DNA from 3 places in the Nostoc sp. ChiVER01 genome. Region 2 is predicted to be linked to each of the others. Evidence: predicted binding sites of a transcription regulator. Region 2 holds the regulator's gene; each other region holds the start of a gene.
What was found. The regulator HrcA, encoded in region 2, represses chaperone genes, less so after heat shock. The targets are predictions, from matches to a motif close to TTAGCACTCNNGANTCNNGAGTGCTAA.
Positions count from the first base shown of each region.

Region 1: groES (co-chaperone GroES) is a predicted target of HrcA. The motif match lies at 2,268-2,294, and genes of this name have one in related genera.
Region 3: groL (chaperonin GroEL) is a predicted target of HrcA. The motif match lies at 2,975-3,001, and genes of this name have one in related genera.

Region 1 is NZ_JAVRBS010000004.1:313,742-319,215, forward strand. It holds gene groL (chaperonin GroEL) at 187-1,821, opposite strand; gene groES (co-chaperone GroES) at 1,931-2,242, opposite strand; gene RMY00_RS08195 (response regulator transcription factor) at 3,130-3,807, shown strand; gene RMY00_RS08200 (NIL domain-containing protein) at 3,885-4,193, opposite strand; gene RMY00_RS36110 (hypothetical protein) at 4,383-4,508, shown strand; gene RMY00_RS08205 (aliphatic sulfonate ABC transporter substrate-binding protein) at 4,657-5,474, opposite strand, start outside.
Region 2 is NZ_JAVRBS010000023.1:447-5,920, reverse strand. It holds gene RMY00_RS25430 (DUF3352 domain-containing protein) at 283-1,944, opposite strand; gene RMY00_RS25425 (rhodanese-like domain-containing protein) at 2,101-2,433, shown strand; gene hrcA (heat-inducible transcriptional repressor HrcA) at 2,859-3,947, shown strand; gene RMY00_RS25415 (DUF2834 domain-containing protein) at 4,053-4,730, shown strand; gene RMY00_RS25410 (hypothetical protein) at 4,925-5,474, shown strand, end outside.
Region 3 is NZ_JAVRBS010000012.1:196,977-202,450, reverse strand. It holds gene corA (magnesium/cobalt transporter CorA) at 1-453, opposite strand, end outside; gene groL (chaperonin GroEL) at 1,269-2,942, opposite strand; gene RMY00_RS17820 (MraY family glycosyltransferase) at 3,100-4,182, shown strand; gene RMY00_RS17815 (hypothetical protein) at 4,967-5,329, shown strand.

The sequences.
Region 1 (5,474 bases), on a different contig from region 2:
GGTTAATGTCATTAAATATTCATATTATAACTGCTATTTTTATACTGTTCATTCATTAGCAGAATATTTGTACTACTATTTTTGCGCCCTTAGCCTCCGGCAACAGCTTCATCAAAGACAGTTCAAACAAAAAAACAGCCGCCTCCATAAAGGAAGCAGCTGTTTTACAAATTATCTAACTACGTATTAGTAATCGAAGTCGCCGCCGCCAGCACCAGCGCCAGCAGGAGCGGCATCTTTAGGCTCAGGCTTGTCAACGATAATACATTCGGTTGTCAACACCATACCAGCGATGGAAGCAGCGTTTTGCAGAGCAGAACGAGTCACTTTAGCAGGGTCAACAATACCAGCAGCTAACAAATCGACGAATTCATTGGTTGCAGCATTGTAGCCAATGTTGAAATCCTTCTCTTTAACGCGTTCAGCAATCACAGCACCATTCTGACCAGCGTTTTCAGCAATCCGCTTCAGAGGTGCGGGTAAGGCGCGAACCACGATCAAAGCACCAATCAACTCTTCATCCTTAAGGTTGCTCTTTGCCCAGTCTTCCAAGTCGGGAGCCAGGTGAGCCAGAGTTGTACCACCACCAGGAACGATACCTTCTTCTACAGCAGCTTTGGTGGCGTTGATAGCGTCTTCTAGGCGCAACTTCTTGTCTTTCATTTCGGTTTCGGTCGCTGCACCCACTTTCACCACAGCAACACCACCGGAGAGTTTAGCAAGACGCTCTTGCAGTTTTTCTTTGTCGTAAGAAGATTCGGTTTCATCGATTTGACGACGAATCTGTTCGACACGAGCTTTAACAGCAGCTTCGTTACCTTCGGCAACAATTGTGGTGTTGTCCTTAGTAATGGTGATCCGGCGAGCTTTACCCAGGCTATCCAGCTTGGTGTTATCTAGCTTCAAACCAGCATCTTCAGTGATTAGTTGACCATCGGTTAAAACGGCGATATCTTCTAGCATAGCTTTGCGGCGATCGCCAAAGCCAGGAGCCTTAACAGCAGCCACGTTGAGTACACCGCGCAAACGGTTTACTACCAAGGTTGCCAAAGCTTCTTTTTCAATATCTTCGGCGATAATCACCAAAGGACGACCAGCACGAGCTACTTGCTCTAATACTGGTACAAGGTCTTGTACCAAAGCGATTTTCTTATCAGTCAACAGTAGGAAAGGTTCATCAAAAACCGCTTCCATCCGTTCAGCATCGGTAGCGAAATAGGGAGAGATGTAGCCTTTATCAAAGCGCATCCCTTCAGTGATTTCCAACTCGGTGAACATAGATTTCCCTTCTTCTAGGGAAATTACGCCTTCCTTGCCCACCTTGTCCATTGCTTGGGCAATCATTTGACCAACTTCTTCGTCATTACCAGCCGAGATGGCACCAACTTGGGCAATGGCTTTGGAATCTTCCACTGGACGGGCGTGTTGAGCAATTTTTTCTACCAAGAAGCTGGCAGCTTTGTCAATACCGCGCTTCAGTGAAATTGCATTAGCACCAGCTGCAACGTTCCGCAATCCTTCTTTGACGATCGCATGAGCTAAAACGGTAGCAGTGGTGGTACCATCACCCGCAGCATCATTGGTCTTAGAAGCAGCTTGACGAATCAGAGCTACACCAGTGTTTTCAATATGGTCTTCTAATTCGATTTCTTTGGCGATCGTTACACCGTCATTAACAATTTGCGGTGCGCCAAATTTCTTTTCTAGGACTACGTTACGACCTTTGGGGCCAAGGGTAACAGCTACAGCCTCAGCCAGTATGTCAATGCCTCGTTCCAAGGCGCGACGGGCGTTTTCGTTGTAGATAATGCGCTTTGCCATAGGTGTCTAAATTCCAGGAGTAAGTCAATTTTTTTGTTGAATTAGGCATTGGGTATTGGGCATTGGGCATCAGGAAAACTCTTTCCTCTTCCCCATTCCCTACTCCCTATTAGATAACGACTGCTAAAATATCTTTTTCAGAAAGCAGTACATATTCTTCGGTACCGAGTTTGATGTCAGTGCCGGCGTACTTCGAGTACAGCACCTTATCGCCGACCTTGATTTCCAATTCCTGACGGTTTCCGTCGTCATTACGCTTGCCAGGGCCAAGAGCCACTACTTCCCCTACTTGGGGCTTTTCCTTGGCGGTATCGGGCAAATACAAACCACCTGCGGTCTTTTCCTCAGAGGCGTTCACTTTTACGAAAACGCGATCGCCTAAAGGTTTAACTGTAGAAACGCTTAGAGATAAAGCTGCCATATTATTTCTTTCCTTTAGTTAGAGATTAGCACTCTCAACTCCTGAGTGCTAATCTACCGAAAAGTAGCGTCCAATGGCAAGAATTCTTTGAGTACGGGTTCCCGAACTAAAGGCTCAGAGATGTACTTAAGTATAAATGCCTAATTGTTTCTACCTTTCGGGTTTTGTTCTGTAAGTTACGAAGAGAGTAGGGAGCGGAGAGTTAGGAATTAGCGCTGACCAGACAATTGTTAGCTGCTGTTCAAAACGAGCTAGTCTGGAATCATGGGAATACTTAAAAAAGCGACTTTAAAGAGTTAAAATTTGATGAGCCGCAACAGAGTCATACTATTTGCGTCTATAGAACTAAAACCCAACTGCTTGCGCGTTTTTTGTTCTGGACTCATAATGGTGGTTTACACTGATGGTGTCTGATATCGCCAAGCAAGCCTGGAAGTTATTGAGCGGATTATCCAAGAACACTTAATAGGCAATAAGGTGGTAGAAGAGTATGCATTTTTAACCCATCCTTTGCCAGAAACTTCCCTAGTTTCTTGTAAACACCTCATAGAGGCTTAACAATCAAAGGATATGGTACAGCAGTAAGCTTTAAGAAAGTGCGCGATGGTTTTGAGGTAGGGTCATCTTTAAGCCAATACTTACTTGTGAGTCAGAAGGATTATTATTTAATCAGTGTTTTTTCGCCTGCCACTTTCAATGCGATATATAATAGCGCATTATAGATACTACTGCTATACGTATCCTTGCTGGACTTTTGCTATCGAGCTACTAGTCTCTTGAAAGTGCTCGGCATTTTTGAGGTTTCGAGACAGCAAAGGCAACTTAAGTAGGAAAAAGGACAACATCTCGAAATAACCCACGATAGAGGATAAATATTCAAGACTTTGATGGACCGAAGCGCGACAAGTGCCACTGCTATGAAAGAACCCAGCATGAAAGATCACAAACGACTTCTATTGATTGATGATGACCCTAACCTCATCTTGCTGGTGAAGGATTACTTAGAATTCCGGGGATACGAAGTCATCACCGCCGAAAATGGACGTGAAGCTCTGGAAATTTTAGAGCAAGATGTTCCAGACATGATTATCTGCGACGTGATGATGCCGGAAATGGACGGATATACTTTTGTAGAACAAGTCCGGCAAAACGAACGCACCAGTTGGATTCCGGTTCTTTTCCTTTCAGCTAAGGGACAAAGTGCAGACCGAGTTAAGGGTCTAAATAAAGGTGCTGATGTTTATATGGTCAAACCCTTTGAACCAGAAGAACTTGTAGCGCAAGTTGAATCCTCGCTGAAACAAACTATCCGTTGGAAAGAACACCAAGCTAAAGGAGGCGAAAACGGTTCCCGCATCCAGGTTCCCTTCGATGTGCAATTAACCCCAACTGAACTGAAAGTAGTCCAGTTCGTCGCTAGGGGTTTAGCTAACCGGGAAATTGCTGAAGAACTAAATGTTAGTCAGCGCACGGTTGAAAGCCATGTGTCCAATATGTTGGGCAAAACCAATCTCCATAACCGTACTGAACTAGCGCGGTGGGCGATTGAAAATCAAATGGCCTAAACAAAGTTAAGAGTTAAAAGTTAGGAGTTACGAATTATGAATTTTTTAACTTCTAACTCCTAACTCCTAACTAAGATTTACCACCCATCTTCTTCAGGGCTGGATTGGTGCAAAACTTCTAAATCTAGTTCATCCAAGTAAGTTAGGGCGCTTTCAATGTGAGAAACAGTACCTCGCAGTTCCAGATCGAAGCAGCTATATTGCGGCACATTTGCGCTTACCTGAGCATCAGCAATAATGACTATAACTCCATAGTGAGAAACCAGCCGTGAAATGACTGGTTCCTCATGTAAGTCTTTAGGAATCCGAACTTGAATACGAGTTTGGGTGCGTCTATTATCTAAAATATCAGTATTAGACTTTACTTGTTTATTTGGAATTGCCATTCTAGCTTCCTATTCGACTTCTGGGATAAAGGTTTTACTTTGCACAATTCTTTTAACACTAGCGTCACTTATCCCACGCAGGCAAGCAAGAAAGTATTTGCCAAGACAAACCATTAATCTAGATGTAATGAATGTGAATAATTGTTCAAACCGCTCCCCATTGCTTGGCTGTCTAGAAAATTATGTACATTGCAGGGGCATACAACGCCAATTGGTTATGTTGCCATGAGTAGCGATCATAACTTCATTGCTAGTCATAGCATTGATAGAACAATTAAAATTTGGGGAGTGCCAAAGTCCCTTAAATATTTGTAAGCTGTTACGTAACTAAATTTAATAAACAGCATTACCTTTATTTTTAATTTTGTGTTCCAATTTAATAATCAGACCACCTTCATTGAGCAATTTATTTAACAATTGATTATCATTATTACTCATGACATAATTTATTTTCTAGAAATCCCTAATAAGTCCAGTTTTGCTTGGTCTGCAAACTATAGGTTCCATCTTTCACATTCACCCGCTCAGGAATCAGATTTAAATCTCTAAATATATTTGCCTGATGCTGTAGAGCATCGAGAGATTGGTCATCAATCGGAATGATGGCGCGTTCGCCGCTATGTTTCTGTAAAATTTCTACGATGGATGGATCAATTTCATGGTGTTTAGCCAATCGTTGAACGGCTTCTAATTCCTGTTTCTTAGCCCAAGTTCCAGCTTCGTTTACCTCTTCTAAAATCACCTTAAGCAAGTCGGGATAGTCGCGTACCAGTTCTGGAATCGCGTAGTAATAAGTGGGAACTTCCACGGAGGTTTTGTCACCAAATATACTCTCTAGGTCTGTAATTGATCGCCCTGGGTAAGCGCTTCGGGCTTGAGTCGCTGTGTAGGGAACCCAAATCACCCAAGCATCGATTTCACCTCGGCAAAATTGGGGCAGCGCCTCCGGTTGTGTCAGATAAACTGGCTCGATGTCACTAAAATCTAGACCGACTTTTGCCAGCGATCGCACAAGTATATAATGTGCGCTTGAGCCTTTGTCAAAAGCGATCTTTTTGCCCTTCAGGTCTGCTAGTGTCTGAATCGGCGAATCTTCTGGCACCAGAATCGCTTGACCTTTGGGAGCGGTATATTTTTCTTTCGCCACCCGCATAAATACATGATCCGCCGCTTGAGAGAAGATGCTGGCTGTGCCACCACCGCCGCAGAAGTCAATTGTCCCGTTGCTAAGTGCTTCTATCAGAGAAGAGGCTGATAAAAAGCTTGTCCAGGTGACAATCA
Region 2 (5,474 bases):
ATATAAACGAGCATAGATTATCAAAAAACGGTTTCCCTAAAACTTCCACTAGTTTGAGAATCGGTACTTGACGTTCTAACAAATTCTGGCTTTTTGTCTAGTTAAGATATATACAGTATTGATTTTGTAACGGAATCTCACCAATACTACCTTTTAAATTGGGATATTTATAAAATACAAATAATAAATAGTACATAAAATCTCCGTAAATATCATGGGATAAGAAAATGCAGAAGGTTAAAAATTATCTGACCTTCTGCACTTTAAACTTTTATGAAAATCTCATGAGTTATTGAGTTGGAAGAAAACGCCACCTTTGAGCGCTCCTGTGTCAGTTCCATAACTGCTAACTGTGAGCGATCGCAGATTATCAAAAAACGGTTTCCCTAAAACTTCTACTAGTTTAAGAATCGGTACTTGACGCTCTAACAAATTCTGGCTCTTTGTCCAGTCAAGATATATATAGCCTTGATTTGGTAATGGAATCGCAGCAATACTATCTTTGAAATTGGGATTGTCAATTAAAGAATTATCCTTAGTTGTGAGAATTTCATCCATCGTTTCTAGATCAGAGGTGAAAATTTCGTAATTTCCTAAAGTTGTATGCAATCCTCGCACTTTTGTTTCAATACTGAAGGATGTTCCCTCTTTAACATCACTTTTTTTTGTAGCTGTAGTTAACTCTGTCCAAGCAGAGATTTTTTGCTTGGACAGAGTTAAGAGATTAATACTGAGTCCATTGGATGAAGCGATCGCATCTAATCGAGCAACACCTTTATCCACACTCTCGGATTTTTCCACAGCAAAAATCCAATGAGGGATTGTTTGCTCTTTCCCAGGTAACAATGCTATGGCATATTCTCCTTGTACCCAGCTAAAAATATCTTCTGGTAAGTTTATACCCCAGCGTTTTTGAACATCCGCCAAAGGTTTTGCGAACCGAGAAACCATATCTTCCTCAGAACCATATATAGTAGCTGTTGCTTGTCTCCAGAGTTTGGCTAAATCACTGTTACCCAAATTACTTAAATTTGAGCCAGAAATTGCCAAACCTGCCGACGCTGGAACATATTGCAATGCTCCCACAGGTTTAGATAGTGGTGAAGATGGGGAAACAATTTCTGATGAAGTTAAAAAGCTGGTTTCTGCAAGCAAACCTTTGGGATTTAACGCCAAGGAAATAATTTCGCTGTTATATGTTTGTTCTGGAAATTCTAAACCTTGCCATTTTGCCACGATGGGAAGATTCAAGAAAGCTACAGCTAAACCCCCTTTAGAAAATTGTTTTGTTGCTTTTTGGTATTCGGGGGAGCTAGTCAAATTCAGATCGGGCGCTTGGACATTATTAATGGCATCTCGCAACACTTTCGGATCGTTGGCAAACAACACAAAGCCTTCACCAACAACAGCACCTGCAAGCAAGTCCTGCTCTGGTTGAGAATTGTCAGAAATCAGCTTTACACCTTTGTATTGTTCAACAGCTAAGTTTGCCCCACCTAACGCCCGTTTGGAAAACAACAATTCGACAAACTCGCGGCTTTTCTGTGGTTGCTTGGTTGCTAGTGCCAGCAAATACCCTGGCTGCTGTCCGTTTTCTCGATCGCGATCAATATCTAAGGTGGTGACAGCTAGGGTAATTTCATCCCCTAACCAGGGTTGAACGTCTTCTTTGTAATCTATGCCACTCTTGGCGAATAAACTGGTTTTGAGTTTAGATAGTTCTCCTTCACCCTCTAATGCCTGCAAACGGTCAGGATTCACCAGTAATGAAACCATTGCTGGGGAAAGTTTCGACACAAAGATGGCTGCATTAGGCCCAGAGGTAGAAGCAGTGAGGTTAGCCGGATTTTTGGCGGAAAACCAGTAAAAGCCAGCGATCGCAATTACTAGCAGTGCGATCGCACCAGCTACGATAAAACCAATAAATGAACGTTGCCTATTCACATTAAACCTTTAAAAAGACGGTTTACAGCCATTTAAGCAGAAAGCCTACCAGAATCTATCAGCCTTCTTGAGAATGGATACTCATGCAAAGGCAGAGATTTTCTGTCACCATAAATAGGATTACGACTATTTATAGGGAATTCTTTTAGTCAACCCATGAACCAGATTAGTGTACAAGAACTGGCACAACGTCTTTCTTCTGGTGATACAAGTATTCAGCTAGTAGATGTACGCGAACCACAAGAATTAGAAATTGCTAGCATTGAGGGCTTTGTCAACCTACCCTTAAGTCAATTTCCCGAATGGGGAGATCAAGTCCCTACCCTCTTCAATCCTCAAGCTGAAACCCTTGTACTATGCCACCACGGTATCCGCTCTGCTCAGATGTGCCAGTGGTTAATTGCTCAAGGTTTTACAAATGTGCAAAATATATCGGGTGGTATTGATGCTTATTCCCTTTTAGTAGACCATTCAATTCCCCAGTATTAGCTTATGTCTAGGTGCATTACTTAGATGGAAGAATAAATAACTTCCATCTAGCTTTTGCTATGCTAAAAATAGCAGTAAATAAACTTAGGGGCTTGCCAGGAAAGCTTATAACTTTCTCTACTGGCTAAATATTTACGAAACATTTCGACCCCAATTTTAGCTGCGATCGCCGCAAAAATACGTATACAATAATACTTTTCTAAGTGTAGAATTATGCAAAAATAAGCCAGAAAAGGATGTTGTAAATTCAAACTCTCAGCTTTTGCTACAAAGATCCATTAAAAGAATGGTGTACATGAACCTTAAGATTAACAATCGCAATATAATTGTATAATTTGTTATCTTAATAAATTATTAATATTCTTTTTTTTCAATCAAACCAAAAAATTTTTCGATTAAAATTTGCCTCTAGCAAAACATACCCTATGGAAGTCCAGTTAACAAATCGACAACAGCATATACTTTGGGCAACGGTACGTCATTACATTGCTACAGCAGAGCCTGTTGGTTCAAAAGCTTTGGTCGAGGAGTACAACCTGGGTGTAAGTTCAGCCACAATTCGCAATGTGATGGGCGTTTTAGAAAAATCCGGGTTACTCTACCAACCACACGCCTCTGCTGGACGTGTACCTTCAGATTCAGGTTATCGCATTTATGTTGACCAGCTAATTACACCGTCAGAAAGTTTAGGACGAGAAGTAGAGGTAGCATTACAAAAGCGCCTCCAGTGGGAAGAGTGGAGTTTAGAAACCCTACTGCAAGGAGCCGCACAAATTTTAGCCACCTTAAGTGGTTGCATTAGCTTGATTACTATGCCGCAAACTACAACAGCATTATTGCGACATCTGCAATTAGTGCAAATTGAAGCAGGGCGGATCATGTTAATTGTAGTTACTGATAATTATGAGACACATTCCAAGTTGATGGATTTGCCACCAATATCAGAAGAAACACAACGAGATTCAGAGGTAATTGATCGCGAGTTACAAATTGTTTCTAACTTTTTGAATACCCACCTGCGAGGCCGAAGTCTGTTGGAATTAGCCAACCTCAACTGGAGCGAACTAGATCAGGAATTCCAACGCTATGGGGAATTTTTGAAAAATTCAGTTGCGGAATTGACTCGTCGCACTCATGCGCCGACTGCAACCCAAATTATGGTTCGGGGTGTGTCAGAAGTTTTGCGCCAGCCAGAATTTTCCCAGTTACAGCAGGTACAAACAATTATCCATCTGCTGGAAGAAGAACAAGATCAACTATGGCGATTAATATTTGAGGAACCAGAGCTTGAGGATGTGGCTAAGTCAAAGGTAACGGTTCGCATCGGTGCAGAAAATCTTCTAGAACCGATACGCACCTGCACCTTGATTTCTTCTACCTATCGCCGAGGTTCAATACCAGTCGGAAGTGTGGGAGTTTTAGGCCCAACGCGTCTAGATTATGAAAGTGCGATCGCAGTAGTAGCATCTGCTGCTGATTACCTCTCAGAAGCTTTCAGCTATTTCAATCCCTAATAGAGACAACCTGCCACGGGTTTAGACAAAAGAACAATACCATAGCAGGTAGATCAGCCGAATTTATAGTGGCAAAATCAATAATTAATACCTTTTAACTCTTTCATGGTTAGAAAAATTGCCTTTGGCCTGCTGTGGTTGGGATTCACTACCTATGCTTTTTTCCTCGCTCCTCCTGAGCAACCTGGTACATTCGAGTTAATTAAAAATCTTTCTACTGGCCAGTGGCAAGGCATTAACCCATTAGTCATAGTACTATTCAACCTCATGGGCATCTGGCCTATGATCTACAGCGCAGTAGTATTTATTGATGGTAGAGGACAAAAAATATCTGCTTGGCCATTTGCTACTGCCTCTTTTGGAGTCGGGGCATTTGCCTTATTACCTTATTTAGCCTTTAGAGAACCAAATAATAAGTTTGTTGGTAAAAAGAATACCTTGCTGAAGCTGCTAGATTCTCGTGTGACTGGGGTTGTCTTGACGATAGCCACGGTTCTTCTTGTTATTTATGGTTTAACAGGAGGAGATTGGAGTAATTTTGTGCAACAGTGGCAAACTAACCGCTTCATTAATGTGATGAGTTTAGATTTCTGTCTACTTTGCCTATTATTTCCAGCTTTGCTAGGGAATGATATGGCGCGTCGTGGTTGGAAAAATCCACAAATGTTCTGGTTAATAGCGTTGATACCGCTATTCGGGCCATTGATTTATTTGTGTGTGCGTCCACCTCTACCAGAAGTTGGTGTAGAAGCAATACCGAGTCAGCAGCCAGCTGCAAATTAAAGCAATTTTTAATTCGTAATTTCAAAACAGTTTCAGTTAGGGGTCTAAATCCTCAACTGAAACAAAAATCACGTATAGATTTACCACTATTTTTAAGCAAACTCAAGGCAGCGTTCTACAAAAAGGGGGATTTAGAGGCAAAAAATACCAATTATAAATTAGTAATTATGTTAAATGCACACCATCTAAAGATGATGAATAGAAAAGTTGCATTGTGGTTACTATGGGTTGGATTTATTGCTTATATTTTACTGTTAGCCCCGCCCCTGCATTTACAGGAAACCCTAACTCTGTTGAAAAATATATTTACTCTTCAGTGGCTTGCGATAAATCCAATTATCCTTTCCTTGTTTTCTCTAGTGGGCATCTGGCTATTAATTTACAGTGGTTTGTTGTTCATTGATGGCAGAATGCAACGGATTTCTTTTTGGCCTTTTGCCTTGGCATCAGTAGCATCAGGAGTGCTTGGTTTATTACCATATTTGGCTTTGCGTGAACCAAATCAAGAATTTTCTGGACAAAAGGATGCTTTTTTACGGCTGCTAGATTCTCGTTTTTTTGGGATTGTTTTGAGTTTAAGCACTGCTGGCTTACTCGCCTATGCCTTTGTCTTAAGTGACTGGGGAGATTTTGTGCAGCAGTTTGAAGGCGATCGCTTTATTAATGGCATGAGTTTGGCATTTTGCCTTTTTTGTCTTCTATTCCCCACAATCCTTGGCGATGATATCACTCGTCGCCACTGGA
Region 3 (5,474 bases), on a different contig from region 2:
TGTCAGCAAATAGTTTTTTCCTAATATCAAACTTACTTGCTCGCTGTGAAAACCACATATTCTTTCCTTTGGTACTACCATGCGGGCAATGAATAGCAATTGGTCTTCATAATCCTCTGTTTTGGGGCGTTCCGGTACATTAACTATATCTTCTAAAACTAGAGGATGTAACTTAAAAACGTTACCTAATCGTTGTAATATGTCTTGACTACCTAAACCTTGTACGTCTACCCAAGAAATCGACTCTCTCTGCAAATATGGAATACATTCTTCTGGAGTTGCTATTTGTTCACGGATAAAATTGGTTTGGTTATAGTCAATCAAAAAAATTATCGGTGGTGGAGCATCTGCATCAATAAAAATGGTTCCGGGTATAGTCCCAGGTTTATGATGGAACTCATCTTCATATACCTTGGTGATTATTTTAGGAAGGCGACTCAGTTTTCGTGCCATGCAATATTACCTAATAGCTATTATTCATTTGTCATTAGTCATTAGTAAAAATAATTGACTAGTGGCTAATAATCGGTTAAATGTAATTTAACAAAAACTAATATAAATACGGCAATTTTTAGATTAAGTAATTATTTAGGTTGCTAACTTGGTCATCAGCATTTTATTGGTAGTTAGTTGTATTTAGAACTAACCACTGAAAAGTTTCATAATTACAGCTATTTTTAGTTGTAGGGGCATAGCATTGCTCATTGGTGTTAACTTAACGTAAAAGTCATGTCCCGCAAGGAACTGAAGTTTCTTACTAATAGTAAAAGTAATCTTTTGATTACTAAATATCCCCAAGAATCTTTAGTCTACTTCAGTAGACTTTAGCTATTAGCCTTGAACTTTAGTTCCAGGCGGATGAGGTAGCCAACAGTTAAGCTAATAAATAGCTTAAGTTGACACTAATGAGCATTGCTGTGCCCCTTCGATAAGTGTGGTTTTAATAGATGAAAACTGCTGTAAATTTATTTAGGTTCAGTGAGTTACCAGCAATACAGATAACATATTGCTTCTGAATCAGCAATGGTAAGTATAAAAAAACAGTTTGCCTTGGTAAGACAAACTGCTGAAAAAATATTTATCTGAGTCAAAACAGGCAAGGGATCAGAGGGAAAAGCTGAGACGGAGCTTGTACTTTGCCCCAGTTCAAGCGAACGAAAAAGGACGGGGCTTCATACCGTGTTTCGCTGCACTCCACGCAGTTTTTGGAAGGGCTTGCTCCCCTTGCTCCGTGCTCCCTTCCCCCCTGCCTCTTCGGTGAGCAGAAGTTAGAACATGCCCATGCCACCCATACCGCCCATGCCACCCATGCCGCCCATACCGCCCATACCGCCCATATCAGGGGCCGGAGCAGCAGATTTCTTCTCAGGCTTTTCAACAACGATCGCTTCGGTAGTTAAGACCAAACCAGCAATAGAACCAGCGTTTTGCAAAGCTGAACGCACGACTTTGGCAGGGTCGATAATACCAGCAGCAATCAAGTCTTCAAATTCACCAGTAGCGGCGTTGTAGCCAGTGTTGATGTCGCTCTCCCGGACTTTCGAGACGATTACAGAACCTTCAGCACCAGCGTTGTCTGCTATTTGGCGCAAGGGGGCTTCTAGCGCTCGTTCGACAATATCAGCCCCAATTCTTTCTTCGTCATTTTCTAGAGTGTTTTTAATCGCTTCTACCGCCTTAGCTAAGTGAATTAGGGTTGTCCCACCACCAGGAACAATACCTTCTTCTACAGCAGCCTTAGTAGCGTTGAGCGCGTCTTCAATTCGCAGTTTACGGTCTTTAAGTTCGGTTTCGGTTGCCGCACCTACTTTAATCACTGCCACGCCGCCAGCGAGCTTGGCGATGCGTTCTTGCAGTTTTTCTTGATCGTATTCAGAATCAGTTTCTTCCAACTGTCTGCGAATTTGACCAATCCGCTTTTGTACTTCTGGCTTGGTGACGCTACCAGCAACAATTGTGGTGCTTTCTTTGTCAATGGTGATTTTGCGGGCAGTTCCCAACGCTTCTAGAGCAGCAGTATCCAAACTTAAGCCGATTTCTTCCGAAATCAACTGTCCATCGGTGAGAATAGCAATATCTTCTAACAAAGCTTTGCGGCGATCGCCAAACCCAGGTGCTTTGATTGCAGCTACAGTAAGCACACCCCGCGCTTTGTTCACTACTAAAGTTGCCAAAGCATCACCTTCGACATCTTCAGCAATAATCAGCAAAGGCTGACCAGAACGGGCGACTTTTTCCAAAATCGGCACTAAATCTTGGATACTGCTAATTTTTTTATCAGTAACCAAGATCCGGGCGTTTTCAAATTCCACGATTTGGCGCTCGTTGTTGGTGACAAAGTAGGGTGAAATGTAACCCCTGTCAATCTGCATCCCCTCAACTACTTCTAGTTCAGTTGTGAGAGATTTAGATTCTTCAACGGTAATTACACCATCTTTGGTGACTTTTTCCATTGCTTGGGCTAACATTTGGCCAACTTCTTCATCGTTACCAGCAGAGACAGTGGCAACTTGAGCGATCGCACTTCCTTCTACTGGCTTGGCTATCTTGGCAATTTCTTCTACAAGTGCCTCAATGGTTTTGTCGATCCCCCGTCTCAAGCTAACAGGGTTACTACCCGCCGCGACGTTCTTCAAACCTTCCCGAATCAAGGCTTGTGCTAAAACTGTTGCGGTGGTTGTACCATCCCCAGCGACATCTTTAGTTTTTGAGGCCACTTCCTGGATGAGTCTTGCACCAGTATTTTCCAAAGGATCTTCTAATTCAATTTCCTTGGCAACAGTGATACCATCGTTGACAATTTGAGGTGCGCCAAATTTTTTCTCTAAAAGGACATTGCGACCTTTGGGCCCCAAGGTGATTTTTACGGCATCGGCAAGGGCGTTAACACCCTTTTCTAGAGATCGCCGCGATTCCTCGTCAAATGCAATAATTTTCGCCATGTTTTATTTTTCTAGCGCTTCCATTAGACAATTTAGCACTCACAGCGCCAGAGTGCTAATCTTCCAAGCGGCTCAAGTTACAAATGGAAATAAAAAAATTGATTAATATACAGGTGATGCTCATATTACATACAGGCAGTAATGCTTGAATTGGGAGATGAATCTAGACAACTCCCTTAAGTCCCTCGGTATTGCCGACCCTAGCGGCACCGGCTGGTTGGCGGTAGTATTTACGTTTCTTTTGGCTTGCCTTGTAACGTGGCGTTTAATTCCGACAGTACGCAAATTCGCCTTGCGGGTAGGTTGGGCTGACCAACCCAACGCCCGGCGGCTCAACCGAGAACCTTTGCCCAATGCAGGAGGGCTGGCTATCTACGCGGGTGTGATTGCCGCACTGATATTAGCTAGCCTTTTACGACCTATCGAACTCCAAAATGTATTGGCTCAGGTACTGACTATTCTGTTGGGGGGTTCGATATTAGTCCTTGTAGGCTTTATCGACGATCAATTCGGCTTACCGCCCTCTGTTCGTTTGTGGGCGCAAATCCTTACGGCGCTATTACTGGTAGCCAATGGTATCAGTATTCATGTTATGTTTGGTACTCCCATAGACTCGCTCCTGTCTATGTCGTTAACAGTACTTTGGGTAGTAGGAATTACCAATGCCATCAACTTGATGGATGGTATGGATGGTTTAGCGGGAGGAATCAGCTTTATTACCGCCATGAGTTTGTTGGGTGTTGCAGCCCAGTTTAACAATCGTGCAGCAGCAATCTTGGTGTTAGCAGCCTTGGCAGGTGCTGCACTGGGCTTTTTACGTCACAATTTTCACCCTTCGCGGATCATTATGGGTGATGCCGGAGCATACTTTTTCGGCTATGTATTAGCAGCAACCAGTATTTTAGGTAGGCTACAACAAAACACAGTTTATGCGCTAATTCCCACGGTTTTATTTTTGTTATTGCCAGTACTAGACACCACTCAAGTATTTGTGCGACGGCTATTAGCAGGAAATAACCCTCTGAGTACTCCTGGCAAAGACCACTTGCACCACCGCTTACTTGCTTGGGGACTTTCTCAGCGCCATGCTGCGTTCACACTTTGGTCAATTACCTTAGTTTTTAACTTGCTGGCTATGAGAATACAAGGCATGAGTTTGGCTGTGATGCTGACTACCGCCAGTAGCATTATCATTCTTTTGGGCTTTACTATCTGGCAAAGGATACGTCAACAGCCTTAATTCTTTGTAGGGTAAGCATTGTAATGCTAGCCCTACTATAGGAATCGTATTTGATTTTTGAAATTATCTCCGTGGGTAGGGAGTGGGGAGTAGGGAGTAGGGAATAGGGAATTAGGCTTTTAATTTGTACCGAGCTTTTTCAGAAATCAAACATTAGTCCTATATGGTTTATTCAGTCCACCAAAAATTCAAACTTAAGTTAATAAAAATTTGCAATGGGCTTTGCCCCACTACGCTAACGCAATGACGCTCGTTCCTCTCTACGAGACGCTACGCGAACGCTGCGCTAACGCAATTTGTAATGACGCTCCTACGGACGCTCGTTCCGACGTTCGTTCCTCACTAACGCTGCGCTAACGTAATTAAGAAACTTAGATACAGCAAGATTTTATATCTATTTATTAGTTTGCCTTAAAAGGATTTTTTAAACTCATTTAACAGATTTTACTTGCCAAAAAATAACATGCTCTAAACAATTAAAAAATAGTAATAAATGATAATATTGGCGCGATATAGGTATCGGCGCTCATATTTTTATTTTGCAATTTTTATAAATAAATCCTTAAAAATCCAAATGAATTCTTCTTCAAGAACGCTGTTGTGTCTATTTGCTATATAACAGATGTACATTATCTGGTTGCCGTTATAGTTAAGTATCTTTGTATTTCATATTAAGTACTTGTGTTACTTTTGCTCCCCTTAAGTTTGTGAATTCTGAGCTATATAGTTGTTCAACTTAAGTATTAAATAAAATCATTACCAATAGTCTAGGAAAAGCAAAAACGTGAACCGTTTCCAAAAGCTATCCTCAATTGTATTACTGCTATTAGCCTTCATTTATCCACCTGCTTTGGCTGAAGCCAAGGATAATACTCTAAACAATGTTCTTAATGAACAGAGTATTGACGCACAGACAAAATTAGTTGGAGGGCAAAGTGAAGAGCTTTTGTTAGCTCATCGACGGACTCGACGACGTTATCATAGACGGCAACGGACTGGAAGATATTATTATCAACACCAGAGGAATCGACGACACTATAGACGACGCTATCGCTCTGTAAGTTATCACGGACAACCATATCGTCATGGAGAATGGGAACTTGTGCGCGATCGTCATGGACGATTAATGTATGATTGGCAGCGTTAATAATATTTACATCCAATTTTCCTAAAGAATCTTTATGCGTAAATCCTAATGTAAGCAGACTTATTCAAGTTATCTGATATTCTTGCTTAAAGTAGCGATTGGCAAGCGCCCCCACAAGTGCTTCTTTGCCTGAAAAAATTAATGC